DNA from 3 places in the Megasphaera sp. UBA4382 genome. Region 2 is predicted to be linked to each of the others. Evidence: riboswitches for the same ligand, from Rfam matches in the RefSeq annotation. Region 2 holds a riboswitch; each other region holds the start of a gene.

Region 1 (9,740 bases), on a different contig from region 2:
ACCATACCCCCTGTATGCTCCGGCAGCAATCGTGTTGGTATACACGGCGGTGTACCGGAACCGGAATGCAGAGAAACGATTGTATAAAGGAATCGATTTATGTCCCGACAACGTGACCGTCGTCGGGCTGTGGTCACCATACGCACCACCGTTCCAGAGCGATTCCACAGAAATCACCTGGATAATACCATCCCGGGAAGCCCCCAAACGCACGTGAACATCTGCTTCATGCCGGGGAGAGGAAACCGTCATGGCCTCTTCCCGCGTATAGGCCATATACGCCCGTTTTCCCGTACGCATAGTAATCAGAGCAGGATAACATTCCATGACAACCGTCTGCTTGGCACCAAAGCCTCCTCCGATACGTGGCTTAACTACACGGATTTTCGATTTGGGAATTTCCAGGGCTGTCGCGACAATGCGTCGTACATGAAAGGGAACCTGCGTCGAACTGACAATGACCAGACGGCCAAATTCATCCAAATACGTATACGCCCGGAATGTTTCCATCATAGACTGCTGTACTTGTTTTGTATGATAGATCCGGTCAATCACAACATCCGATTTCTGGAATGCCGTATCGACATCGCCCCAGTCTTCTTCCGCCTGGGCAATAATATTTCGTCTGTTATCACCACCGACCGGTACACGTGGGTTCCAGTCATCTTCCGGATGAACCACAATAGGATTATCCACGGCCTGCCGGAAGTCGAGAAGAGGCTCCTGTATGTCATATTCCACCTTTATCATGCGCATAGCCTTATCCACACATGCCGCATCACGCCCGGCTACAAGAGCCACTGGGTCTCCAACATATCGTATCTGTCTATCCAGTATAAGCCGGTCATACGGACTGAGTTCCGGATAGGTCTGGCCGGCAATAGTAAACCGCGTCTTAGGGACATCCTCTGCTGTCAGGATGCATTCAATGCCCGGAACGGTCAGGGCAGCTTTCGTGTCAACATGACGTACGATGGCTCTGGCATGAGGGCTGCGCAGAGCTTTGACGATTAGACAGCCTTCCGGTGCTAAATCTTCCGTATAAGCCGGTTTTCCTGTCATCAGTTGCAGGGCATCTTTTTTCATAACCACCCGGTTGATTTCTCTCATAACCGCATCCCCTTTCCTTTTTCTGTCAGATACCGTTTCAATGCCCTCATATGACTGACATATCCCGTACATCGGCAGAGATTGCCTGCTAGGTATTCTTTGATTTCTTCTTCTCCAGGATTATCTAATTCTCTTGCCATAGCCAGCACATTCATGACAAAACCGGGATTACAAAATCCACACTGATCGCTGCCTTCTTGTCCCATATACCGGGCAAATTCCTGTGCTTCATCCTGCAGTCCTTCCAGTGTCATAACATGCTTTCCGTCAATGCGGGCGGCCAGCACGGCACAGGACAGTACCGGTTTTTCCTCCAGCCATACCGTACATAATCCGCATGCTGTCGTTTCACAACCGCATTTGACGCTATAACATCCCTTTTTACGCAATAATTCATACAGCATCTGTCCTGGTAAAATTTCATCACTTTCCATCTTTCCATTAAGCCAGTACTGAATTCTCATTAGTCTCCCTCCCCTGCCGTCTGTAATAACAACCGCCTGCACAGAACCATCGCCATATCATGCCGGTATATGCGGCTGGCCCGCATATTATCTTCAAAAGATAAAGAATCCGCCACTTCACGGGCCGCCCGTTCCGCTTCATCCCCGGTCATTCCCGTACCTGCCGGAAGACATCGTACCTGTGCTCTCATCGGTCGTGCTCCCACACTACAGGAGACGCTATCTGCTGTGCGGGATACGGCACAGGCCAGGACAGGAAAATCGGTCGCGTTCAGCCGCAGCGAAGCATAGGCCGTCCGCCGTTTCTTTTTAGGGAGATATATGCCTTTTAAAATATCCGTATCTGCCGTCTTTTCCGCAAAAAGAGACAGGGGTATTCGTCCGCCTTTATATAAATCGGCTTCTGCATCCAAAGCCAGAAAGAGTGTCAATACATCAGAAAAGCCAAACCGGCCCCAGATGCTCCCTCCTACCGTCGCCATATTGCGAAATTGTGTACCCACAATATGACGCAATGCTTCCTTCATAGCCCCCTGGGTATACGTTTCCAGTGATTCAGAAATTTCCAGTTGGCGCAATGGCACCATAGCTCCAATATAAAATGCTTCTTCTGTTTCGCGTATTTCATCCAGTCCCAAATCCATCAAATCAATTGCCGTTGCCACCCTGCGGCGGGGAGACATGCGCAGCCAGCAACCGCCACCCAGGATAACCGCTGACCGTTTCTGATTTAACTGCCAGGCTTCCTCCAGGCTTTTTGCTTTAACATAATGAGCTATATTCATACCGTTCCTCCTGTTCAGCGCATGCAGATTCTATATCTGCCTGACCGTTTTTGTCTATTTTGATTTTCATAATGATACCTTTTTGATTCTTTAAATTTCTCCTGCTACATAGTTGCAATGCGTAAAATTAATGGTATAATAAAAATGTCTTCAGGGCAGGGTGCAATTCCCGACCGGCGGTATAGTCCGCTAGCGCTTTGGCGCATGATTTGGTGCAATTCCAAAACCGACCGTATAGTCTGGATGGAAGAAGGCAATCTCAGGCTGCGTCCGCAGTCTGTCTGATGCTGTGCCTGTATGCCCTGACCGTCCTGGTCAGGGTTATTTTTTTGCTGAAGACAATTCCCAATACCCTTATATACGGAGGCATGCATTATGACAATGAAACGAACGTACAACACTATCGATGAAGCACTGGATGCTTTGCGCCAGGGCCGGATTATCATCGCCACAGATGATCCGGACAGAGAAAATGAAGGTGACTTTATCTGCGCCGCCCAGTACTGCACAACAGAAAATATGAATTTCATGGCGACTCATGGAAAAGGTCTCATCTGCCTTCCCATCAGTTCGGCCTTTGCAGAAAAACTCGATCTGCCGCCTATGGTAGCCCGGAATACGGACAACCATGAAACAGCCTTTACCGTCTCCATAGACCACGTAGAAACAACAACAGGTATTTCCGCAGTAGAACGGGCTTATACGGCGCGTATGCTGACAGAAGACGCTTCCCGTCCGTCAGACTTCCGTCGTCCCGGGCATATGTTTCCCCTCGTCGCCAAAGAAGGCGGTCTTTTCACCCGCGGCGGACATACAGAAGCCACGGTAGATCTCATGCGTCTCGCTGGCCTGAAAGAAGCCGGATTATGCTGTGAAATCATGGCCGAAGACGGAACCATGATGCGTACACCTCAGTTATGGCACCTGGCAGATATGTATCATCTGCCCTTCATTACATTGAAAGATATCAAAGACTACATGGCCCGTCAGGCAAATAAATCCTGATGGTCCTTTACAAAGGAAACTGCCCATTGGGGTGTGATTTCCAGCATGTCATCCGGCGGCAGCGCCTCTCCCAGATCACGCTCCAGTGCCTGATACGTTTGGTGCATGGAATCATTAAACGGAAGCATGCCTGATTTCTGCTGGCTCTGGTCAGCAAAATGAAAGGCATCGCCCGATTCACTGTGAGTAAATTCAATCAGGCTGGCATGAATCGGGCTGGCCTGTGCTGCCAGAAAAGATTGAATCATTACTTTCATGATTTCTATTACTCTGTCATCGTATCCGGCGTCAAAAATGGCAAGTTTTTCCAGTAACTGCGCCCGCTGGCGGATAAGGCGATAGCGGAATGGCTTCATGAATTCATATTCCGGCTTCTGCAGTGACTGATGCATATTTGTCACATCTCCTCCGCCGGGAGCATAATAAATGACCAGGCGCAGATTGCTCTGAATATAAAGGAAATCATAATCGAGATATGTTTCATGTCCGCACTTCGGACACTGAAACCGAAAGAGAGATAAATCCCGTACTTTATCCCGAAGTCCGGGATTTTTGTCTATCTGTATGCGGTCCCATATTTTAAACCGGCTTTTCTTGCCACAGGCAGGACATTCCAGATTGCGGTTATAATGATCCGCATGTTTCACAGTTTCCATGATGAAGGCTCCTATTGATAAAAATATAAGTTTAGTTCCATTATAGGCCAGAGCTTTTTCCTTGTCTATGAATAAGTGAATAATCCGATATACAAAACAAAAAAGAGTTGTAACAAAATGAGCAAAAACTCATTTCATTACAACTCTCCTTACGTCAATGCAATCAGTCTTTCTGGCGGACTAATTTGCTCTGATTAAACGTATCCACCATTTCAAAATGATCGGCATCGCTAAATTTCAATGTTTCTACACCAAAATCATTTTTCCCCTTCATATCCAAAATCATACTTCCCTTACCTGTTTCCGGGTCAATCTTTACATTCGACAATTCATACGAATAGGACGAGTTCATACCATTAGGACGTATAATTTCCATCGTTCCCTTTTTGACAACCCACGTATAGCCACCTTTGACCGGTTCCTTCCATGTTCCCAGGAACATATCTTTAGGGTCGGCTTTAATCGCCTGTCCATCTGCATCCAGATAGGTGACCTTAGGCTGATTATTGTTATTTTCAGAATATTCAAACTGACGACCATAGTACTTAGTAGTCCCATACAATTTCAAATAGGTCGGGTTGCCCGATTTATCAAAATATTTAGCTTCTGTTCTATTACGCTGGCTGTCATATTTGTATTTCACAGCAGCAATATCTGTCTTTGTTGACATACCACCATTACTCAGGACTTTTTCATCTATGTTCAGAGCTTCCCCATTTTTAAAGTAGCTTATCTGGCTGATGTTACTGTTTTCATCATAGTCCATCTTTAATTCATCAGGCCCTTTAGTATTACTTATAACAAGGGGCAGGCTTTGTCCATCAGCGCCGATAAACTTCAAATCGATAATACGATCCGCGTCATCATAGGTCATATCCAGTTCGGCAACGCCCTTGGCACCATCCTTAACAGGAGCAGCCTGTCCATCTATACCCAGGAACTGGATTTTGACCGGACCGGCATGTTTGTCATCATATGTATATTTTGTTTCTGCCCCAGCTTCTATCAGACCATCTTTCATCTGTTGCAATTTGTCATTAAGCGAAGTGGGACCAAGAAAAACAAACAGGCTCTTCTGAGCACTGCCATCGAGATCACCGGCTTCATTGTACAACTTACGGCTGATGACACGGCCTTTTTTATCATAGGAAAAAGCAATACGGGCGTATTTGTTTTTATTGTTCTTCACTACACCGTTATTATCCCGGATTTCTATGGAGTCCAATACATCCGTTTTTTCTTTGTCATACACAAATCCTAGTATGCTGGCACCCAGATATCCATTAACCACTTTTCCATCCTTATTCATATAGGTAATGGTATCAATATTCCCTTTTTTATCGTAAGCAATCTTCGCCTGCGCTACGCTTCCTAGAGAATTATTATCGCCTTCAGAATTATAATAATATTTCTTTTCTGCTTTTCCTTTATTTTCTCCATCTTTTGCTATCTGATAACGGACAGAAGCTTCACCGTGGTTCCCTACACCCGCCTTGCCGGTCACACGTTCATACTTTTCTTTAATGTAACCATCCTGGCTGTAGTCAAGCTGAATCCGTGCTGCCGTAACAGCCGTCATGTTACCAACGGTAGATTTCCAATGTATATCGATGGGAGCATTACCAGCTTTAGCCGTAACACTTACGATTTTATCTTTTGTCGCATCATCCTTGCCCATTTCGACATAGTAAAAAATGCCGCCTTTCTTAGCTTTTGAGTCGTCAACCCGGTCTTTGATAACAAATTCGCCGTTCGGCTTGATTGCAACGTTTTTGTAATAGCCAGTAGATACCTTATCGCTTCCCGTTCCACAACCAGCCAGCATAAGGGAACATAATCCGGCAAGTATAAGTCCAAAAATTTTGATACGCTTACTAATCAACTCTCATCATCCTTTCTGTTTTTAAATGCCATTCTTTTTAATTCGACATGCTATATACCGCATCTCCCCCCGTCCCATGCGAATGCCAGTACATTCTATCGTAGACCGCCCTTTCCGAAAGGACATTTCCATAACAAAAAGAATATGGCACGCAGTATTTCTCAGAATTCACCATTCAGAGCTCATTCTTGTTTTATTATAATACAATAACACAAAAATGTCACAATTATTTAGATACAAATCATGTAATACGATGTCGGGCGCAAAAAAAAGAACACCCGGGAAAACTTCCCAGGTGCTCTCTGTCCAGTAATCTGGCGGAGTGAGAGAGATTCGAACTCTCGCAGGCCTTACGACCTCTAACGATTTAGCAAACCGTCCTCTTCAGCCTCTTGAGTATCACTCCATATGCAACTGACTAGATTAGTATACACGTTTTTGTATTATCTGTCAAGGGCATTATCTGGCAGGAACAGGCGGTAATCGTAAATAAAATCGTCCCGTGCCTGCCAGGATACGGCCCATGAGAATGGCAAATTCCTGCCTATTTCCCTTCTATGGCCTTATTCAGCCGGTCTATCTTCCCATCCATCATATTCGTATATCCGGGACGGATATCTGCTTTCAGAACGACCGACGTACGAATTCCTTTATCGGTAAAATACTGAGTCGACTTTTTGACGACAGCCATGACGTCATCCCATTCTCCTTCAATTTCTGTGAACATAGAGTACGTGTGGCACTTTAAACCCGAATTACGGATGATTTTGACAACTTCAGCCACATAAGGTGCATATTCGTCACCAGTACCACTGGGAGCAATGCAGACAGCAACGAGTGTATTCATGGTAAAACCCCTCCTCATAAAATAATGATTATATCTTCATTATAAACGATTCGGCACACTTGTCCAGTCTGTCTACAGTGCTTAAAACGTGTCGGGAACAGTTTGTTCAAGGAGGCCCGGTGTATCAGAAAAATCAGTATGGGCTATGCTGTCATTGTCATCACCAAATACAATAGTACCGGAAATTATCCTGCCTGAAAGAATCATGGGAATCCAGATTCCATCGGCCTTCCACATTTCATCATAGGGAAGAGATGAGGCAGAAAACCAGCACGGTTCCATTTCATCAGAAGCCGTTACGGTGCCTTTCCAGTCATGAAGAAAGTAGACATAGCCGATGTGGTTATATGCAGAATCGGCAGGAAAGCGAAAATCTAGATAGGCCACCAGTTGCAATGCTGCCTCGTCTACTATCAGATGACATTCTTCATAAAGCTCCCGTACAGCACAAGCCCGGAAGGTTTCTCCCCTTTCTATTTTTCCTCCAAACCCATTCCATTTAGAAACGCCAAACCCTCTTTTTTTCCGTCCCAGGAGAATCTGTCCCTGGGCATTGACAGGGAAACATAAGGTAGTAGGCCGCATGGTATGTGCCCCCTTATTTTCCCTTCTTCTTCATATTCTTGAAATATTCGTGTTCTTTATTTAATTCCTGCAAAATAGTATTGATTGTCCAGGAAATATTTGTTGGCGTAACCATTGCTTTTAAAGGAATATTCTTCAATCTGCCACGGCGGATAGCATCGAGAAGAAGATTGACTGTCTGATTTGAAAATCCGCAGAGAACAATGGCTTCTTTGGTTACAGGGGGCAATTCACCGTCTTCTTCCGGCGTATGTTCCACGGTCTGTTCCTCTGCATCGCCTTTCATAGCAGCAATTTCAGCTACTTCTTCCTCCGTCAGGCCAAGGACCTTGCCTACCGTATCATCCTTTTCTTCTTCTGTAACGGCTTTTACCTGGGATTTAGTCAGCAGCCCCAGAAGTTTGAGTTGCTTTAACCGTTCCGGTGTAAAATTTACAGCCAATATCATTTTAAATGCCATCTTATTCTCTCCTTTCCTACTTCCACTTATTAAAAAAGCCGCTGTGGAACAAACCACAGCGGCTTTGCATCTCATTACGTGTCCCGTCAGAAACTATCCTGTCGAGATCAGACTAATTCGATGATAACGATCGGAGCTGCATCACCCTGGCGCGGGCCCTTTTTAATGATGCGGGTATAGCCGCCCTGACGATCTTTATATTTCGGTGCAATTTCATCAAACAGCTTTTTAACTACATCTTCGTCCATCAAATAAGCGAGTACCTGGCGGCGTGCATGAAGGTCACCCCGTTTGGCAAGGGTAAGCATTTTTTCAGCCATCTTGCGGAGTTCTTTAGCCTTTGCTTCCGTGGTTTCAATGCGTTCATGCTGGAACAAAGAGGTAACAATGCTGCGCAATAATGCTTTACGTGCAGAGCTGTCGCGTCCTAACTTTCTATAAGCCATCGTTCATCCTCCTAAAACTATTCTTCGTCATTCGATTTTAAATCGTAACCTTCTTTTCGCAACTTTTCGATGATTTCATCGACAGATTTCTTACCCAGGTTACGAATCTTGGCAAGGTCGTCTTCTGTCCGTTCTGTCAAATCAGCCAGTGTATAAATATTGGCCCGTTTGAGGCAGTTAGAAGCGCGTACGGAAAGGTCGAGAACATCAATTTTAACTTTATCCAGTTCAGGACCATCGTCTACTGGCACTTCTTCCTTTCCATCACCAGTAAAATCAGCCTTAGCTTCATTTACTTTTTCATCGGTAGCGATATCCTGGAAATAATTCAGGTAGCTGATCATAATGGATGCAGCCTTAGCTACGGCATTTTCTGCCGTGATACTGCCATCCGTCGTTACTTCAAGCGTCAATGAATCATAATCCATTTCATTGCCGACCCGGACATTGCCGACTTCGTAATTTGTACGAACAACAGGAGAAAAGATGGAATCAATAGGAATGACTCCGATCATATCTGTATCCTTTTTGTTTTTCGTAGACGGTACGTACCCTTTACCACGTTCAATATGGCACTGCATATGGATATGGGCATCCGTATCGAGAGTAGCAATATGAAGTTCCGGGTTCAAAATTTCTACGTCTGTAATTACGTTAAGATCGTTTGCGGTAAATTCGCATTCACCATTAACATCTATGGTGATATCGGCTTCATCAACTTCATCGTTGGTGAACTTCATGCAAACCTGCTTCAAATTCAGGATGATGTCCGTTACATCTTCCCGGACACCGGGAATGGTCGAAAATTCATGCAACACGCCATCAATCTTGATAGACGTAATTGCAACACCATCCAAAGAGGCAAGAAGAATGCGCCGCAAACTATTACCCAATGTGATTCCGTAACCTCTGTCAAGAGGTTTGCATACGAATTTTCCGTATTTGCCGTCATCGCTTTTTTCTGCGATTTCAATCTTAAACTTGCTATCATCTATCATTAGGAAAATCCTCCTATATCAGAATCAAAACAACTTGGTCAAAAGCGCAGACGATTATACGCGTCTACGTTTAGGCGGACGGCAGCCATTATGAGGAATTGGTGTTACATCTTTGATAGAGTTGACTTCCAGACCTGCAGCCTGCAGGGCACGGATAGCAGCTTCACGACCGGAACCAGGTCCCTTAACGAATACTTCAACAGAGCGGAGGCCGTGTTCCATAGCAGCCTTGGCAGCTGTTTCGGCAGCCATCTGAGCGGCAAACGGAGTACTTTTACGGGAACCACGGAAGCCCATTTCACCGGCGCTGGCCCAGCTGAGTGCATTACCCTTGGGATCGCTGATGGTAACAATCGTATTATTGAAAGTAGAACGGATATGAGCTGCACCCGATTCTACATGTTTCTTTTCTTTTTTCTTATTGCTTCTTACGTTATTCTTAGCCAAAATCGTTTCCCTCCTTACTTAAAATTATTTTTTCTTGCCTGCAATTGCCTTGCGC
Region 2 (9,740 bases):
TCAATACGAATAAAGCCAAAGGCGCACCGCCTATTATTAAAAACAATTTCAATACGCAGAAAATACAGCCGATGAAGGACCGGCAGGAACCCAAAAGAAAAGGCTTTTTTGCCCGGTTCGTCGATTCTATCAGCAATCATTCCAAAAAATCTATCGTCATTGGAATGATGATTGTATTTGTAGCGACTTTCGCCTGGGCCTTTTTCTCCTTCGGTAATTTCTGGAGTACAGAAAATATCACCGTTCCTGATGTGACAGGGAAACAGGTAGAAATTGCCAAGAATATATTGAAGAAGAAAAATCTCGATGTGTCTGTCAAGGAAGTCGAAAGTTCAGATGTGCCGATTGGTGAGGTCATCAGCCAGACGCCGTCAGGCGGTGCTGTCGTCAAAGCCCAGCGGACAATCCATCTGACGGTCAGCAAGGGCAATAAGGGAGAAGAAGTCCTGATTCCGGACCTGAAAGGGCTGACGATGGATGAGGCAGAAAAGATTCTGAAAGAAATCGGTCTTTCCATCGGCAAGGTCAAGTATGAATCCAGTGATTCTGTCGAAAACGGCCATATCATCAGCCAGAATCCCAAATCACCTGATAAAGTAGAAAAGGGAACGAAAATCAACCTCGTGATCTGCCGCAAGAACAGTGATGAAACAAAACCGTCCAAGGCACTGCCCGATACGTCTGGCATGAGTCTCGATGCGGCCATCAAAGCCTTGCAGGATGCCGGTTATAATGTAGGTAATATTTCTAATCTCGACAGCTCGAAAGACCAGAGCCAGGCTAAAGTCACCAGTCAGTCCCAGCAGGGGGATTCTGTCGATTTGTCTGTCGAATATCCGTCGGCGGCACCGGCAGCTGATCCCAATGCCAACAATCAGGAACAGGCCGGAACGACTCATACGGGCATGGTCAATATCAGCGTTCCATCCGGTGCTTCCAGTCAGCATGTCCAGATTGTCGTCAGTGATGACAACGGATCACGTGTCGTCTATGACCGGAACCAGTCTGGCGGGGATAGCATCAGTAAGAGCGTCAGCGGTACAGGCCGGACGAGAGTTAAGGTATATATCAATAATTCACTGGTTCAGGACCAGTACATTTAAAGCGCCACAGGGCAGAGGAGGATTATGACAACAGGCCGGGTCATCAAAAATTACAATGGTTTTTATTACGTCGATACAGGAGACCAGGAATTGGTGGAATGCCGGCGCAGAGGGAAGCTGAAAGCGAAGATACTCGTAGGAGACCGGCTGTCTCTGACTATGGTCGGTGACCACAAAGGGGTCATCGAAGCCGTCCTGCCGCGGTCTAATGCGCTCCGGCGCCCGGCTGTGGCCAATATAGACCAGATGTTCATCATCATGGCAGCCCAGTCACCGGATCCGAACCAGTTCCTGGTGGATAAGATGCTCATGACGTGTGAGTACGCCGGCATCCATCCCAAGCTCTGCTTTAATAAGTGCGATTTGGACCGGGAAAAGGCAGAACAGTATCAGTCTTTTTATCAGGACTGCGGGTACGATGTGTACCTCGTATCGGCCCGGACAGGGGAAGGCATCGACGCGCTTCTCCGGCTCCTGCCCCAGAAGATAACGGCTTTTGGCGGCCCGTCCGGTGTAGGGAAATCCAGCCTGTTATCGCGGATCCTGGGACGGGATTTGTCTGTCGGTCAGGTAAGTGAAAAGATCAAGCGGGGCCGCCATACGACACGTCACTCAGAGATACTCTGCATGGATGACCATACGTATGTCGTCGATACGCCGGGATTCAGTTCTCTGGAATTTGAAAATCTGGAACCCCGGGAGCTGATACAGCTGTTCCCCGATATGATGCCATACACCGGTACCTGCCGGTTCAATTCATGCCTCCATTATCATGAACCGGATTGCTGCGTCAAACATGCCGTAGCAGAGGGAAAGATAAGAAAAGAACGATATGAAACGTATTGCAAGATTTTAGAGTCCATTCTGGAAAGGAAACGATTTGCATGGTAGCTATTTGTCCGTCCATTTTATCTGCCGATTTTGCCCGCCTGGCCGATGAAGTCAAAGACGTTGAAAAAGGCGGCGCCGATTATATTCATCTCGATTTGATGGATGGGCATTTTGTGCCCAACCTGACCTTCGGTGTCCCCGTGATTTCCAGCCTGCGCAAGTATACGTCGACGCCCTTTGATGCCCATCTCATGGTAGAACATCCGGAAACGTATATTGATGGCCTGAAGAAAGCGGGCGTCACGTATGTTACGGTCCATCAGGAAGCCTGTATCCATCTGGACCGGGTCATCCAGCAGATTCACGAAGCCGGTATGAAGGCCGGTGCAGCACTCAATCCGGCGACCCCCGTCTCTTCTCTGGAATGCGTGGCCGGAATGGTCGATATGATCCTTATCATGAGTGTCAATCCCGGTTTTGGCGGGCAGAAATTTATCCCCTATACGCTGGATAAAATCCGGGCGGCCCGATCGCTCTTGACGAAGAGCGGCAATACGACAGCCGTCATTGAAGTCGATGGTGGTGTCAATAGCAAGACCGTTCAGGCTGTCAGGGAAGCGGGGGCTGATTTCCTCGTAGCCGGCAGCGCTGTCTTTGGTGCCAAAGACCGGGCGGCAGCTATTGCGGCCCTGCGCTGAACGCAGGCAGTGCTTGTATTTCGCATTTTATTATGGTAAAATGTCTTTTGTATGAAAGAACTGAATAGAAATAGTCTTTGGGGCAAGGTGAGAAAGCGACGCTTTCAATTCCTGACCGGCGGTAGAGTCCGCTAACTCCTTATGGGAGCTGAACCGATGGGATTTCGGTACCGACAGTATAGTCTGGATGGGAAAAGACAGCACGGACGTGTTTATTTAGTGTGCTCAAAAAGGCTATTGGTATGTATGTGTACCGATGGCCTTTTTTGTTTCTGTGACAGGAAAGGAAGGACAATCTTGGAACCGATAGAATATATGCAGGAAGCCCTGTCTCTGGCCAGACTGGCACTGGGGTATACATCCCCAAACCCGGCTGTAGGCTGTGTGATTGTCAAAGACGGTAAAATCGTAGGACGGGGCTATCACCACAAGGCCGGTACACCTCACGCAGAAGTATGGGCACTGCGGGAAGCGGGAGATCAGGCTGAAGGAGCTACGGTGTACGTCACGTTGGAACCGTGTGCTCATTATGGACGGACGCCTCCCTGCGCCCGGACGCTGGTAGAAAGAAAGGTGGGAAAGGTCGTCATGGCCATGCTGGATCCCAATCCGCTCGTCGCCGGAAAAGGTGCTGCGATTTTACGGCAGGCCGGTATTCCCGTGGAGGTAGGACTTCTTTCCCGCGAGGCCGCCCAGCTCAATGAAGTATTTATCAAGAATATGATGGTTGAAAAGCCATTTATCGCGTCCAAACTGGCCCAGAGCCTGGATGGCCGTATTGCTTCGCGGACAGGTAAATCCCAGTGGATTACCAATGAAGAAGCGCGGCGGGAGGGCCATTATCTGCGCTCTATCTATGATGGAATCCTGGTAGGCATTAATACCATCCTGGCGGACAATCCTCTTTTGACCTGCCGCATACAGCGTAAAGAGCAGGAGGCGCCTCACCAGCCCGTGCGCATTGTCCTGGATACTCACGGCCGTATACCGGAAACGGCACTGGTCATAACGGATAAGACTACCGATACGATCGTTGTCACGACGACATTGTGTCATACAGATAAAATGCGCCGCCTGAAAGAACTGGGCGTCCGCGTTATTCTGGCCCCGCTGACAGGAGAAGGACATATTGACCTGGTACAGGCAGTGAATCTGTTGTGGAAAGAGGGCATACGCAGTATTCTCGTAGAAGGCGGCAGCACCGTACAGGGGAGTTTTTTTGATTACAAACTGGTCGATAAGATATATGCTTTTGTTGGAAATAAGGTTATTGGCGGTTCACAGTCGCTCCCCTCTGTCGGTGGGAAAGGTGTTGACGATCTGACTGAATGCATGCCTCTTTCCTATGACAGTGTCAAAATGTTAGATACTAATATATTGATTACAGCTTATAATACAGAAAGGGAGGGTGCCTATGTTCACTGGCATCATTGAGGAATTGGGGATAATCCGTGCCATGGACCGCCGCACTGACTCCATCGTCCTTACGATAGAAGCTCACACTGTGCTGGAAGGTACACGCATCGGCGACAGCATTGCCGTCAATGGTGTCTGCCTGACTGTGACATCCCTGAACGATACTTCGTTTACGGCGGATGTCATGCACGAAACGATGCGGCGGACTTCCTTCTGTGAACTGCGTACCGGTTCTCCTGTCAATCTGGAACGGGCGATGCAGGTCGGCGGCCGCCTGGGAGGTCATATCGTCAGCGGCCATATCGATGGAACGGGCCATGTGTCGCGTATAGAAAACGACGGGATTGCCCGGGTTATCACCATTTCCATTCCCAAGGACATGGCGCCCTTTATCGTAGAAAAAGGTTCCATTACCATTGATGGAATCAGCCTGACTGTCGTTTCTGCCGGAAGCAGCCAGTTTTCCGTATCCATCATTCCCCATACAATGAGTCATACGACACTGATGGGTAAACATCCCGGTGCTATTGTCAATCTGGAAACGGATATCATCGGCAAATACATTCATCGCTTTATGGAAACAGGCCCCGTAGAAAGCCCGAAAGGCGTTACGATGGAAATGTTGTTGGAAAATGGATTTTAATCCGCTAAATAGAATATTACATACATATTAGGAGAGTGGTACAAATGGTACAAGTAAAAGAAGGTAAATTAATCGGTTCTGGTATTAAAGTGGGTATTGTCGTCGCTCGTTTTAATGAATTCATCTGCAGCCGTCTTCTCGGCGGGGCCTATGATGCGCTGAAACGTCATGGTGTATCCGATGATGACATTACGACAGCCTGGGTTCCCGGTTCTTTTGAAATTCCCCTCATAGCCCAGAAAATGGCTGAATCGGGCAAATACGATGCCGTCATCTGCCTGGGAGCCGTTATCCGCGGAGCCACCAGCCATTATGATCTGGTATGCAACGAAGCTGCCAAAGGGATTGCCCAGGCCAGCCTCAAGACGGGCGTCCCTGTCCTGTTCGGCGTCATTACGACGGAAAATATCGAACAAGCCATCGAACGGGCCGGTACAAAAGCTGGTAATAAAGGCTTTGACGTGGCAACCAGCGCTATTGAAATGGTCAATCTCATTAAAGAATTATAAGAGTAAAACGCTGCACACGACTATCCATCGTGTGCAGCGTTTTTAACTATTTATGGAAATGATTGGCCAGCCGGACTCAGTGGTCATCTTCTTCGATATCCGGCTCCGGACTTGTCGTAAAACCGATGACCCGGCGCGGTTCTTCCGGGTTGGTACGCTTGACGGCCACGAGCAGCAGGTTCAGCTGGGACAAGTGCTGGACCAGTTCAACGCGGGACCCGTCTTCCAGTTCTCCGTAGAACACAATCATGTTCGGGTCCCAATAGCCGACATCCTGGATAGAAAAGGTGATGTTGCCGGCTGATACGAGACGGCCGCCAGCCTGCAGATCATCTGGCAGGTCTTCCTCGAATTTATTGATTAACGTCACTACCCGTTTGTACATATCTGAAGCCAGATAAGGAGTTTCCGGATCTTCTTCCTCATCAGAAGCCCCGGCAGGATTGACCAGCACCAGCTTTGTCTCTTCGTCTTCTTTCTTTGTGGTCTGCTTCAGGACCGGATTGGTTTCCACCGGTTTGGCAGTGGTTTTCGTTTCTTCTGTCATATAAAGTCCTCCTCTCTGCATCTCCTGTATATATTTTATTCGACAATGTACAGGAGGATTCCTGCTTCGCGAGATGACTAGTAATTTCCGCACCGGAATAGTATAATATAAAGTACCTTATTACGGAGAAAGGATACGTTATTTATGCAAATGGAAGATAAAATTATACATTATACGTCAGACGAACTGATTCGCGTTTCTGTCGCCGTGACGCGCACGATTACCCAGAAAGCCCGGACCTGCCACAATCTGTCCCCCGTAGCATCTGCTGCCCTGGGGCGGGCTATGACTGGTGCGGTCCTTCTTGCGGGAGATTATAAGAATCATGAAGGTGTATCACTGAAATTCAATGGTGACGGTCCTCTGGGAGCCGTCCATGCCGATTGTTTTGATTCTCATTATGTCAGAGGATACGTCGATCATCCGCAGCTGGATATCCCGCTTAAAGCGAATGGCAAACTCGATGTCAGCGGAGCCGTGGGCCAGCATGGGCAGCTTTCGGTGACGCGCTTTACGCCTGAAAAGATGACTTATACCAGTCAGGCCGAACTCGTATCGGGGGAAATTGCCGAAGATCTGGCCTATTATCTCCTCACATCGGAACAGGTCCCTTCGACGATCAGCCTGGGCGTACTTGTAGCCAGAGATTATTCCATTGCGGCATCGGGTGGATTCCTGGTTCAGGCTCTGCCGGGAGCCAGAGATGAGGATTTGGCACGGGTAGAAGCGAATATTACCTGTATCGGCCCGATTACATCGTATCTCAGCGGCCATCCAGATGGAGAAGAGCTGGCCGGTATCATCCTGAGTGGCATGCATTATAAGGAATTATATCGCCAGCCGTTATCCTGGCGTTGCACGTGTTCACGGGACCGCATAAAAAACGTACTCATGTCATTGCGGCCGGCTGATAAGGAAGAGTTATTGAACGATCCGCAGGTGGAGATGACCTGTCAGTACTGCGGTGCCAGATATGTCATCAGCCACGATGAACTGGTGGCGCTGTTTGAACAGAAAGAGACGTGATATTGTATGGGACATATTGCTATTATCGGAGGAACGGGACTTTGTGACCCGACAATGCTGGACCATGTGACGTCGGGGCAGATGGAAAATTATTACGGGACCATCCGTTACACGCGGGGAACGTATAAAGGAAAAGAAATCATTTTTCTGGCACGCCATGGCAAATACCATTCCATCCCGCCCCATCTCATTAATTACCGGGCCAATATCCTGGGGCTGAAGAAACTGGGCGTTACGGCGATTTTATCCACGACTGCCGTCGGGGCCATCAACAGGGACTATAAACCAGATGATTTTGTCCTTCCTGACCAGTTTATCGATTTTACCAGTCATTCCCGCCACGGTTCGTTTTTTGATGGCGGCAGCAACGGCGTCGTTCACGTCGATATGACCGAGCCGTATTGTCCGTCCCTGAGAGAAACAGTAGTACAGGCAGCCCAGGAACTGTCTTACCCGCTCCATGCATCAGGGACCTATGTCTGTACGGAAGGGCCGCGGTTTGAAACGCCAGCAGAAATCAAGATGTTTGATAAACTGGGCGGCGATATCGTGGGGATGACCAACGTGCCGGAAGTGTGCCTGGCCCGGGAAGCAGAAATGTGCTATGCGACGATTTCGATGGTCACCAATTACGCTGCCGGCATTTCACCCGTTCCGCTGACCCATGCAGAGGTGGTCGAAAAAATGGTGCAGAATTCAAAACGCCTGCGCAGACTGGTCATGCGTGCAGTGGATTTGTATGATGACCGCGATTGTTCATGCCGTCATACACTGAAAGATTATGGAGGTTTTTCTGTCTGATGAAAACATTAGCCTGGGAACATCACGCCCTGCAGCTGCTTGATCAGACGCGGCTGCCGGGAGAAGAACGATATCTCTGCTGTACCCGCTGGCAGGAAGTACGCGATGCCATCCGCATACTGGCCGTCCGGGGAGCTCCGGCTATCGGGGTAGCAGCTGCTTATGCCATGGTTCTGGCCGCCCGGGATATTGCAGCCGATGAGCCGGATAAAACACAATTTGAAATCCGGCTGGCTGAAGCCGGAAGGGGACTGGACGGGGCCAGGCCTACGGCAGTCAATCTCCACTGGGCCGTACAACAGCAGATGAATCTGGCGAGAAGGGCTTTGTCCTCTCATACGGTGGCAGAAACGGTGGAGTTACTGGAACAAGGTGCTTGTACTATTGAACGGGATGATGCGGAAATGGACCGTCGTATAGGCCGTTACGGTGCCGGCGAGTTGGGAAAATCCCGGCAGCCATTGACGATCCTGACTCATTGCAATGCCGGGGCATTGGCTACAGCCGGAATCGGTACGGCCCTGGGGGTCATCCGTACTCTGCACAGTCAGGGGCTTGTCCGCCAGGTCTATGCCGATGAAACGAGACCATTATTGCAGGGAGCACGCCTGACTGTGACCGAACTCATGGACGACCATATCCCGGTTACACTGATTACTGATAACATGGCAGCCTGGGTCATGAAGACAAAGGGAATCGACGCCGTCGTCGTCGGGGCGGACCGCATTGCCGCCAACGGCGATACGGCCAATAAGATCGGCACGTATGGCGTCGCTGTCCTGGCCCGTGCCCACAATGTTCCTTTTTATGTAGCAGCGCCTGCTTCTACTTTCGATCTGACCATACCCGACGGGGCGGCTATCCCTATAGAAGAACGGAATCATGATGAAGTGCGCCGCCTGGGCGGCATCGTGACGACACGTCCTGACGTAGACGTGTTCAACCCCGCCTTTGACGTTACGCCTCATGACTATATTACAGGTATTATCACAGAAAAAGGCGTCATCCACCATCCGGATGACGCTATCCTGGCGACATTTTTTAGAAAAGAGGGTTAATGATTATGGAATCTGTTATTCGCGACATCTCACTTGCTAAAAGTGGTCATGAAAAAATCAGCTGGGTAGACCGGCATATGCCGGCATTAAATGCCATTGGCAATCAATTGAAGAAAGACCAGACCTTTAAGGGGAAGACAATATGCGTCAGTGTCCATCTGGAAGCCAAGACGGCTTACCTGGCCGAAGTATTGCACCGGGCCGGAGCTAATGTCATCGTTACGGGCAGCAATCCCCTGTCTACACAGGATGATGTTGCGGCGGCGCTCGTAGAAGACGGGCTGACTGTCTATGCCTGGTACGGTGCGACAGATGAAGAATATTTCAGCTTCCTCAATAAATCTCTGGATCACCATCCGGACATCATCATCGATGATGGCGGCGATCAGGTACATCTCCTGCATACGACCCGGGCCGATGCGATGGAACATCTTCTCGGCGGCACGGAAGAAACGACGACGGGGGTCAACCGCCTCCACGGTCTGGATAAAGCGGGGGCATTAAAATTCCCTATGATTGCGGCTAACGATTCGTACTGCAAATATTTGTTTGACAACCGTTATGGCACAGGTCAGTCTACGTGGGACGGCATCATGCGCACGACCAATCTGACCGTCGTCGGCAAGCGCGTCGTCGTCGCCGGCTATGGCTGGTGCGGCAAAGGCTGCGCCATGCGTGCCAAGGGACTGGGCGCCCATGTCATTGTTACGGAAGTCGATCCCATTAAAGCGATTGAAGCCGTTTTTGATGGGTTTGAAGTTATGCCTATGGCTGAAGCGGCAAAAGTCGGGGATATTTTTGTTACCCTCACGGGTGATAAGGATGTCATCCGCGGAGAACATATGAAGAACATGAAAGACGGTGTCGTTCTGGCCAATGCCGGTCACTTTGATGTAGAAATCAACAAGCCGGAACTGGAAGCGTTAGCGGTACGTCATTTTGAAGCCCGCCACAATATTGAAGGATATGAACTTCCCAATGGCCATGTTATCAACCTTCTGGCTGAAGGACGTCTGGTCAACCTGGCTGCCGGTGACGGACATCCGGCAGAAATCATGGATTTATCCTTTGCCGTCCAGGCTCTGGCTGCCAAATATATCCTGGAACA
Region 3 (9,740 bases), on a different contig from region 2:
ACACAATGGTATTATTGAAGGCTATGGGGCTAAAATCAGCCGCCGCAAGACGGGCTATAACGTCACGGCCTTTATTATGGTCAACCTGGAACGTTCCGGTGATGTGGAAGAATTCCGCCAGAAAGTTGTCGAATTTAACCAGGTATTGGAATGCCATCATGTGGTCGGTGCTTTTGACTACCTGCTGAAGGTATTGGTCAAGACACCGGACGATCTGGAACATTTCCTCATGGAAGAGCTCAATGAAATTCCGACGGTAGCTTCATCTCAGACATTCATGTGTCTTTCTACTTTGAAGGAAGAATGGAATGTCAATGTGCAGTGAAAAAGAAACGGGCGTGCAAAGCAGTTTTGCTTTCGCACGCCCGTTTCTTTTTATAGAGCTGATTTATTTATCTAATATGTTTCCGTCAAGGGAGATGGTAACCACCTGCCAGGGAATGAACTTGCCACTCTGCTGCAAGGCTTTTTTGGCTGCCATTTCCAGTCCACCGCAGCAGGGAACTTCCATGCGGACGATAGTTACTTCTTTTATGTCATTGCTGCGGATGATTTCCGTCAACTTTTCTGAATAGTCGATGTCATCCAGTTTGGGGCAGCCGATAAGGGTGATACGGTTTTTGATGAAGTCTTCATGAAAACGGCCATAAGCATAGGCGGTGCAATCGGCGGCGATGAGGAGCCGGGCACCGTTAAAATATGGTGCATGGGCTGGTACCAGTTTGATTTGTACCGGCCATTGGCGCAACCGGGACAGGGACGGCTGGGATGATGCGCATCCAGAATCCTGGCCTGTAAGTACCTGGCTCTTCTGGCCGGGACAGACAGGCTGCTCCTGATGCAGTGTCTGCATGCGGCTTCCGGGGCAGCCCGTTCCGGTATAATGTGCTTTTTGGTGTTCCGCTACCGCCTGGGCATCATAGGGAGCCGCTTCACGTTCTTCAAAGGTAATGGCATCGGTCGGGCAATGGGGAAGACAGTCACCCAGGCCATCACAGTAGTCGTCCCGCAGCAGCGTGGCTTTGCCGTTTATCATGGCAATCGCTCCTTCGTGGCAGGCCCGGGCACAGGAGCCGCAGCCGTTACATTTATCCTGATTGATGTGAATGATTTTACGTTTCATTTGAATTTCCTCCTTAATACACAGGGTTTTATGATATACTTTTATTCAGAGTGCTTTTGTTTATATCATTAGTATAGTACAATAAGAAAGAAAAATCTGTTGTTATTCTAACAATGAGGTGCGAAATGAATCAAAATGTGACTGTATTAAAAAAATTGCCCTTATTTCTGGGAATTAACGAAAAGGAAATCGATGTACTCCTTAAAGATATGGGAAGCCGTGTACGTTCATACGATAAGGGAAATTTTATCTTTTATGCCGGTGATGAAGTGCATGCATTGGGCATTGTTCTACATGGTAGTGTCCATATTATACAAGAGGATTACTGGGGAAATCGTAATATACTGGCATATATCCCTGCAGGAGGCATGTTTGCAGAAGCTTTTGCCAGTCTTCCCGATGCCCGTTCTGCCGTCGATGTCATGGCGGTAGAAAAAAGTGAAGTGCTGTTCATCAATCTCCGCTACATCCTGGGTGGCCACACGACGCTGACGGAAAGTCAGAAAACATTGGCGGCCAATCTGCTGGCAGTATTGGCTGGAAAAAATCTTGTACTGACTGAAAAAATACGATACATGTCACAGCGTTCGACAAGGCAGAAACTGATGGCCTATTTATCACACGAAGCGAGAAAAAGAGGCAAGGATACGTTTTCCATCGAATTTAACCGGCAGCAGCTGGCAGATTTTTTATCCGTAGACCGGTCTGCCATGTCGGCTGAATTGGGCAGAATGAAGCGGGATGGCCTTATTGACTATAATAAAGAAACGTTTACCCTGTTCCATAGCTGATTTAGACGGGAAAGGGAACTGCCATATGGAAAAAAATCTGAATATTTCTGTTAGTTAGTGTATAATACTAATGAAAATATATAACAAACGTATAGCATTAGAGTAACTTAATTGGAGGGGTACACATGAAAAAGAAAACTGCAGCCCTGGCGCTGGTTCTGTCCTGTTTAGTCAGTTCAGCATTTGCAGCAGATTATTCTCATTTGGTCATTATGCATACTAACGATACTCATGGATACGATCAGCGTGCCGATGGTGTCAACGGTATGGCAACCGTTGCGGCACTCAGAAAAGATTTTGAAGCCCAGGGAAAACAAGTATTACTGCTCGATGCAGGGGATGCAATCCAGGACAACAATCTGGTCAATCTGAGCAAAGGAAAAACGGCTATTGATTTCATGAATGCCGCCGGATACGATGCCATGGCCCTGGGCAATCATGAATTCGATTATGGGGCGGATGTCACACAACAGCGCATCAAGCAGGCTCATTTCCCCGTCATGTCAGCGAATATCATCGTAGACGCCACGGGAAAGCCGTTTACTCCGAAGACACATGCCATCCTTAAAAAAGGCAATCTGAACATTGGCGTATTTGGCCTGACGACCCCTTCGACGGTGACGACTTCCAACCCGAAAAGTACGCGGGGACTGACGTTCCTGGCTAAAGATAATATGTATACGGCTGCTCAAAAGGAAGTCAATGCATTAAAAGATGCAGACTGTGATCTGGTCATTGCCATCGGTCATCTGGGAAGTGCTCCCGATGCAGCGGGAGATCGGTCGGACGATGTGCTCAATCACGTTCAGGGAATTGACATTTTTATTGATGGCCATGATCATGTCATAAAAGACCGTACAGTAAACGGCACACTGTTAGCCGAAACGGGGGCACATCTGGCCAATATCGGTGTCATTCAACAGGTTGATGGGAAATGGAAAGAAGACCTGTATCCTTATGGACGATATAATAAGGAAGATCCTAAAGTAAAAGCTATAGTAGATAAGGCACAGGCCCGTATTACCAAGAAATTGGCCAGTGTGGTCGGCACAACGGCGATGACACTCGATGGCACACGCGCACCCGGCGTCCGGACTGAAGAAACGAATCTGGGTGATTTTCTGGCCGATGCCTTCCTGTGGCAGGTACGTCAGGCTACAGTGTTACAGCATGTCCGTGTTGATGGGGCTATCATGAATGGCGGCAGTATCCGTGCTTCTATCAACAAGGGAAAAATCACAGAAAATGATTTGCTGCTCGTCATGCCTTATCACAACTACCTCCAATATGTGACGATGAAAGGATCGACGTTATTGGAAATCCTGGAAGCCGCAACCTGTACGACCCCGAAAGCTATTGGTGCATTTCCGCAGGTAGCAGGGATTGAATACACCGTCGATACGCGGGTACCTTATGCCAAAGGGGACGTATATCCTCATTCCACCTATTATAGTCCGGCAAAACCGGGAAGCCGCGTGACCATTACAAAAGTAGGTGGCAAATCCTTCAACCCCGATGCGACGTATTGCATCGTCGTTCCCGATTATCTGACATCGGGTGGCGATACCTATTCTGCCTTGACAGATCCCGCTAAAGTAACGGTTGGTGATGTCGATTATCTCGATGTCGATGCTGCCCGCAATTATATCAAAGAAGCTCTGGGAGGAAACGTGGGAGATACGTATGCAAAACCACAGGGCCGTATTACGATTATTTAGACAAAAGGGAAAGAAGGATTCAGTATGGAAGCGAAAGAAATTCCTCAGCCCCATACCCAGCTGACCAAAGCCATTGACACGGATTCTGCCATTATCATGGGAGATCCTGCACGGGTAGATACGATTGCGAAATTGATGGATCATGTCGTTCCCTGGGCCTGTAACCGGGAATACAAATCCATTATTGGCATGTACAAGGGGAAAAAGATACTAGCTATGTCTACAGGAATCGGAGCACCGTCTGCGGGCATTGCCGTGGAAGAAATGCATAATGTCGGTATTAAACGGGTTATCCGCGTCGGTTCTGCCGGAGCCATGCAGCATGATATACCGCTAGGGCAGTTAGTGATTGCCGAAGGAGCTGTCCGCGATGATGGACTGTCCCGCAAGTATGTGCCGGAAATATATCCGGCCGTACCGTCCTTCCGGCTCCTGGCCCTGGCCCATACATATGCTCCAAAGGCCTGTTATGGCATTATCCGTTCGCACGATGGATTTTATATGGATGACAATGATAAGACCGAAGCGTTCTGGTCTGAAAAGGGCATTGTCGCCGATGATATGGAATCGGGGATTCTGATGATTATCGGCCGCTTGCGCCATATGGAAACATTGTCGATCCTGAATAATGTCGTCCTCTATCAGGGAGACCTGGCAGAAGGTGTCAATGATTTAGTGAATAGTGCCGATCTCGTGGCAAAGGGAGAACAGGACTCGCTCGTGACGGCTCTGCAGATCCTTTCTGATCCGGAAGGAGAAGCATAATATGGAAACAACACAGCATAATTGGTTTTATAGCCAGCTCTTTACCAACTGGAAGCGCTTTGAAGTTACCTATGTGGCCGTGCTGATTTTATTGCAGCTCGTCGTCTATGCCATCGCCCCCGACAGCATCGTCGGCATGATTTCCGGCGTAGCCGGAGTGCTTTGTCTGGTATACGGCATGAAAGGCCGTAAAATATCTTTTATCTTTGGCTTTGTACAATGCGTTGCCATGACATACATTGCCTGGATCAGCCATGCCTATGGGTCTTTTGCCATGGATATCGTCTATGTCATTTCCCAGCCGATAGGATGGTATATGTGGGGGCATCAGGAAACGACTCATTCGTTTCAACCGGGGACGCGGAAAAAAGTATTTATGGCAGCCTTCATTGCCTGGGCGGCCGGCTGGTTCGTCCTGGCCCAGGTAGGCGGCCAGCTGCCTTATTTTGATTCCATTAACTTCGTAGTCAGTTTTATAGCTCAGATTCTCTACATTCTGAAGTATAATGAAAACTGGTCTCTCTGGATTTTTGTCAATATTGCCAATTTTATTTATTGGACGATTTTATCGGTTCAGATGGTACTGGGGGACAACACGATTGGCACCCTGGGAGCCAACTTGTCCCAGGTGGCGTTACAGGCCGCTCTGTTGTTCAATGCCATCTATGCACAGAAAGTATGGTCCAGCGGTGAAGCCGATAATGAAGGCGGCGCAGCTTAAGATTACGTAATACACATATGATTCCGCTTAAAAAAGCAGTAGCATTACGCAAAAACGCGTAATGCTACTGCCTTTTTTACAATCACTTATTTCAGATGAGTCAAGATATGCCCCATCTTATTTTTCTTAGTTTCCAGATAGAATTCATCAAATTTCTGGGCCGGCATTTCAATGGGAACCCGTTCGACGATTTCCACGCCAAACCCTTCGAGACCGTAAATCTTGAGGGGATTATTGGTAAGGAGTCGTAATTCCCGGGCACCCAGGTCCTGGAGTATCTGGGCACCAATCCAGTATTCGCGGAGATCCGGGGCAAAGCCCAGTTTTTCGTTGGCTTCTACTGTGTCATACCCCTGTTCCTGCAGGGCATAGGCTTTGAGCTTATTGATGAGGCCGATGCCGCGTCCTTCCTGGCGCATATACAGGAGGATGCCCCGCCCTTCCTTATTGATCTGCGTCAGGGCGGCGGCCAGCTGTTCACCGCAGTCGCAGCGGCAGGAACCGAAGACATCACCGGTCAGGCATTCCGAATGGACCCGGCAGAGGAGGTTTTTGCCATCGCCGATTTCGCCTTTGACGAGGGCGACATGGTGTTCCCCGGTCAGGTCATTGATATAACCGTAAATCTTGAATTCGCCGTATTTGGTAGGCATCTTTGCCGTAGCTTCCCGCACGACGTGTTTGTCATGACGACGGCAGTAATTCTGCAGATCGTGGATGGAGACGAAAGTCAGGTGGTGAGTGCGGGCCAGTTCCCAAAGTGCCTTGGAGTGCATGATTTCGCCGCGTTCATCGAGGATTTCGCAGCATACGCCGACTTGCTTCAGCCCGGCCAGGCGCAACAGGTCCAATGTGGCTTCCGTGTGGCCGTTGCGCATGAGGACACCGCCCTTGACGCCGGTCAGGGGAAATACATGTCCCGGCCGGGTAAAATCATCAGCTGAGATAGAATCTGTCGCGGCTTTCTGGATAGTACGGGCCCGGTCTTCTGCCGTGATACCCGAATCTGTATCTTTATAGTCGATAGAAACGGTAAAAGCCGTATGGTTGTTGTTGGTGTTTTCGCCTACCATAGGGAACAAGCCCAGCTTATGGGCATATTCCTGACTGACGGGCAGGCAGATGAGTCCCTTGCCATGATTCATCATGAAATTGACGTTTTCCGGGGTGCAGTACTGGGCAGCGCAGATGAAGTTGGCTTCATCTTCCCGTTCGGGATCGTCGGCAACCATGACGATATGACCAGACTGCAATTCCTGGATTGCTTCTTCAATCGTATTATATGTTTGTTCTTTTGTATCCATCAGAAACCTCCTGTATATAATTAAAAGCCCTGTTGCACTATGCATGCACAGGGCTTTATGACAATAAGAATACACATACACTATCATCATATCTTCTCTCATCCAGACTCTACTGTCGGTTTTGGAATTTCACCAAATCGTACACTGCGTGTTCGCGGACTGTCACCGCCGGTCGGGGATTGCGCCCTGCCCTGAAGATTATTCTATTATACCTGCAAATAGAAAGGAAGTAAAGAGACACCTTTCAGGTATTCATTCCACATCAAAGATTTTACCGGGATTGAGGATGTTGTTTGGATCGAGCGCTTTTTTTACGGCCCGCATCATGGCCAGTTCGTCGGGATTGGTGAATTCTTCCATCAATGCCTTGCGTTTGCTGCCAATTCCGTGTTCACCAGACAGACGGCCACCCAGCTGATAAATGAAACGATACAGCTCCTGCTGATTTTCCGAAACTTTTTCTTCCCATTGTTCGTATGTGAGGTCCTCGTTTTTCAAAATGTTCAAATGAATATTGCCATCTCCGGCATGACTGGCGATGCGTGTGATGAGGCCATATTTCCGGGCCAGTTCCAGAATCCGGGCCAGAAGCCGCGGCTCCTGATCGACAGGGACGACGACGTCTTCCTTACATACGATAAGGCTTTCGGCACGTACCGCTTCGGCAAAGGCCTTGCGGGCCTGCCAGATACGGGCCGGGTCGGCGACCAGTACGGAAGAAGCACCACTGGCCGTGCATAGTTCGTCGAGGACGATGGCTTTATCATCGAGGTCGTCTTCACTCGTGCCTTCTACTTCCACAATCAGATAATTGCCCGTATCGCTGCCTTGGAGCGTTTCGTTCAGATAGCGTTCTACGGATTTGATGGTGATGTTGTCCATAAACTCAACGCACGTCGGCGTTATGCCGGCTTTTATGATTTTATTGACGACGCCGATGGACGCTGCTGTGTCGTCGAACACGGCGAGAAGGTCCAGCTTGTACCGGGGTTTGGGGAGTAATTTCAACGTGGCTTTGGTGATGATGCCCAGTGTTCCTTCTGATCCGATGACCAGCTGATCCAGACAATATCCCGTCGATTGCTTCTGCAGGCGGGCACCGAGCTGTACAATCCGTCCCGTAGGATTTACGATTTCAATGGAATAGACCTGATGCCGCGTTGTCCCGTATTTTACGGCCCGGTTGCCACCGGCATTGGTCGCGATGTTTCCGCCGATGAAACAGGAATCGCCGCTGCAGGGGTCGCCGGCATAGAATAATCCTTTTTCTTCAGCGGCTTTTTGCAAATCTGACGTGCGCACACCCGGTTCAACGACTGCGTACAGGCTGTCTGTATTGATTTCCAGGATATGGTTCATTTTTTCCAGTGACAATACGATGCCTCCATAGATGGGAACAGCTCCGCAGGCCAGCCCTGTTCCGGCACCGCGGGGAACGACAGGGAAATGATACTCGTTGGCCAGCTGTACGATGGCCGCGGCCTGTTGGGCTGATTCGGCAAATACGACGGCTTCCGGCATATGGTGGTATGCCGGATCGGTTACTTCGTCATGGCTGTATGGCTGCATGGCGTCAGTCTCTGTAAGGACATTTTTGCTGCCGGCAATTTCTTTCAGCCTGGTCAGTATTTCATCGTTTATCGGTGTATATGGCATAACGTAGCCTCCTTTTCGAATACATATGTCTATTATAGGAGAGATTCTCCTATTTTAAAAGGGGATAATCTCTAAGAAATTGGCCCTTTTCGTCAGCCACATTACGGCATTTCCCTTTAAATATCGGGAAAAGGCTTTATCTTGTAGTCATTTCAAGGTATACTATAAGTTAAGATTTTTTTAATCTGAAAAGGAGCTGAGACATGACGGTGAAACGTACAGGACGACCGCGCCTATCCGGGCAGGGCAGGAGACGGAACGTCCGCCGCAGGAAAAAGGCGGGCTGGTCTGCTTATAAGCGGATTGTCGTGGCTATTTTGATTTTTGGCGGCCTGTTTCTCGGTTCCAAGATATATGAGTTATGGCAGATTCATCAGGATATGACGATAACGGTCAACCAGGAACGGGAATTGACTGAAGAAAACCAGAAACTGCATGAAGAAAAAGACCGGCTGTCTTCACCGGAAGAAATCATGCGGCAGGCGCGGGAACAGTTCGGACTGGCAAAGCCGGGTGAAATCCCATACCGTCGCTGATGGGGCGGAAAGGCAGTAGAAAGCATAATTTACGATTGAATTTTTTAATGTTTATTAGTATAATGTGTGTAAACGCTATTTGCGACGCGTGTCTATAGTTAAAGGAGGATGTCTTAGCAGCATGACAATCGAAGTAGGCAGTGTATTGGAAGGAACTGTTACAGGAATAACCAAGTTCGGTGCATTTGTCGAACTGCCGGATAAAAAAATTGGTCTCGTCCATATTTCTGAAGTAGCAAATGAATATGTAAAAGATGTTCATGATTTCCTGAAAGTTCAGGATAAGGTACATGTCAAGGTATTATCTATTGATGAAAAAGGGAAGATCGGCCTGTCTATCAAGCGGACACAGCCGGCTCCGGAAAAGAAAGAGTTTCATTCCAAGCGGGAATTTCACCACCACAATGGCGGGTTTGACATGAACCGCCGCGCTCCCCAGTCTCTGTCCTTTGAAGATCGGCTGAGCAGATTTTTGAAAGAAAGCGATGAACGGTTGATGGATCTGAAACGCAATACTGAATCGAAACGCGGCGGCCGCGGTGCCCGGCATGCTGATTAATTCCGTATCCAGGAAGGTATGGAGGGAAAAGAGTATTCCGACAGGGAATGCTCTTTTTGTTTCTTCCTGTTATGCGAAAAGGAGCAGTTATGGAACATGATGTATATGCCGTTATCGATATCGGATCAAATTCTCTCCGCTTCATGCGGGGAAAAAGAGACCGGGACGGACAATGGCATTTTTCAAAAAAAGAATTAGCGACGACCCGTCTGGGAAAAGACGTATCCAGGACCGGCCGTTTGTCCAGCGAAGGAGTAGAGGCCTCGCTGGAAGCTATGCGGCAGTGGAACGATGCGTACCCGGATCTGTGCGTTTGCGCCGTAGCGACGAGTGCCGTGCGGGAAGCTTCGGACGGACAGGCCTTCCTGGCGGAAGTACGGGCCCGCTTTGGCTGGCACTGCCGCATTCTCAGCGGGCTGGAAGAAGCCTCGTTCAGCTATCGCGGAGCGGCAGGCAGTGCGCTGCCCGGAATGGTCGTGGCAGTCCTCGATATAGGGGGCGGCAGCAGTGAAATGGCACTGGGAAAAGAGGGAAGGAGCCTCTGGTCGCATAGTTACCCCATGGGGG

Evidence for each region. A riboswitch is a leader RNA that binds a small molecule or an ion and turns the genes downstream of it on or off. The one in region 2 is predicted to bind FMN.
Region 1: another riboswitch for FMN. It lies ahead of ribB (3,4-dihydroxy-2-butanone-4-phosphate synthase); the one in region 2 lies ahead of ribD (bifunctional diaminohydroxyphosphoribosylaminopyrimidine deaminase/5-amino-6-(5-phosphoribosylamino)uracil reductase RibD).
Region 3: another riboswitch for FMN. It lies ahead of B4H10_RS01195 (bifunctional 3,4-dihydroxy-2-butanone-4-phosphate synthase/GTP cyclohydrolase II); the one in region 2 lies ahead of ribD (bifunctional diaminohydroxyphosphoribosylaminopyrimidine deaminase/5-amino-6-(5-phosphoribosylamino)uracil reductase RibD).

What each region holds. Positions count from the first base shown of each region.
Region 1 covers NZ_DGRS01000065.1:2,956-12,695, forward strand. Annotated here, with positions in the region: gene B4H10_RS07885 (xanthine dehydrogenase family protein molybdopterin-binding subunit) at 1-1,110, opposite strand, end outside; gene B4H10_RS07890 ((2Fe-2S)-binding protein) at 1,107-1,574, opposite strand; gene B4H10_RS07895 (FAD binding domain-containing protein) at 1,574-2,359, opposite strand; FMN riboswitch at 2,502-2,618, shown strand; partial or broken gene ribB (3,4-dihydroxy-2-butanone-4-phosphate synthase) at 2,735-3,340, shown strand; gene B4H10_RS07905 (CpXC domain-containing protein) at 3,346-4,020, opposite strand; gene B4H10_RS07910 (hypothetical protein) at 4,184-5,902, opposite strand; tRNA gene B4H10_RS07915 (tRNA-Ser) at 6,218-6,308, opposite strand; gene B4H10_RS07920 (MTH1187 family thiamine-binding protein) at 6,447-6,749, opposite strand; gene B4H10_RS07925 (8-oxo-dGTP diphosphatase) at 6,831-7,334, opposite strand; gene B4H10_RS07930 (DUF3783 domain-containing protein) at 7,348-7,794, opposite strand; gene rplQ (50S ribosomal protein L17) at 7,902-8,240, opposite strand; gene B4H10_RS07940 (DNA-directed RNA polymerase subunit alpha) at 8,258-9,238, opposite strand; gene rpsK (30S ribosomal protein S11) at 9,293-9,685, opposite strand; gene rpsM (30S ribosomal protein S13) at 9,710-9,740, opposite strand, start outside.
Region 2 covers NZ_DGRS01000021.1:45,959-55,698, forward strand. Annotated here, with positions in the region: gene pknB (Stk1 family PASTA domain-containing Ser/Thr kinase) at 1-1,103, shown strand, start outside; gene rsgA (ribosome small subunit-dependent GTPase A) at 1,128-1,994, shown strand; gene rpe (ribulose-phosphate 3-epimerase) at 1,988-2,632, shown strand; FMN riboswitch at 2,702-2,835, shown strand; gene ribD (bifunctional diaminohydroxyphosphoribosylaminopyrimidine deaminase/5-amino-6-(5-phosphoribosylamino)uracil reductase RibD) at 2,930-4,066, shown strand; gene B4H10_RS02270 (riboflavin synthase) at 4,047-4,691, shown strand; gene ribE (6,7-dimethyl-8-ribityllumazine synthase) at 4,736-5,200, shown strand; gene B4H10_RS02280 (DUF6173 family protein) at 5,277-5,747, opposite strand; gene hslO (Hsp33 family molecular chaperone HslO) at 5,892-6,773, shown strand; gene mtnP (S-methyl-5'-thioadenosine phosphorylase) at 6,780-7,574, shown strand; gene mtnA (S-methyl-5-thioribose-1-phosphate isomerase) at 7,574-8,632, shown strand; gene B4H10_RS02300 (adenosylhomocysteinase) at 8,638-9,740, shown strand, end outside.
Region 3 covers NZ_DGRS01000015.1:18,526-28,265, forward strand. Annotated here, with positions in the region: gene B4H10_RS01165 (Lrp/AsnC family transcriptional regulator) at 1-325, shown strand, start outside; gene B4H10_RS01170 (ATP-binding protein) at 389-1,123, opposite strand; gene B4H10_RS01175 (Crp/Fnr family transcriptional regulator) at 1,249-1,914, shown strand; gene B4H10_RS01180 (bifunctional metallophosphatase/5'-nucleotidase) at 2,040-3,632, shown strand; gene B4H10_RS01185 (nucleoside phosphorylase) at 3,657-4,397, shown strand; gene pnuC (nicotinamide riboside transporter PnuC) at 4,399-5,118, shown strand; gene B4H10_RS01195 (bifunctional 3,4-dihydroxy-2-butanone-4-phosphate synthase/GTP cyclohydrolase II) at 5,205-6,422, opposite strand; FMN riboswitch at 6,509-6,625, opposite strand; gene B4H10_RS01200 (FAD-binding oxidoreductase) at 6,675-8,078, opposite strand; gene B4H10_RS01205 (FtsB family cell division protein) at 8,282-8,614, shown strand; gene B4H10_RS01210 (S1 domain-containing RNA-binding protein) at 8,736-9,173, shown strand; gene B4H10_RS01215 (Ppx/GppA family phosphatase) at 9,263-9,740, shown strand, end outside.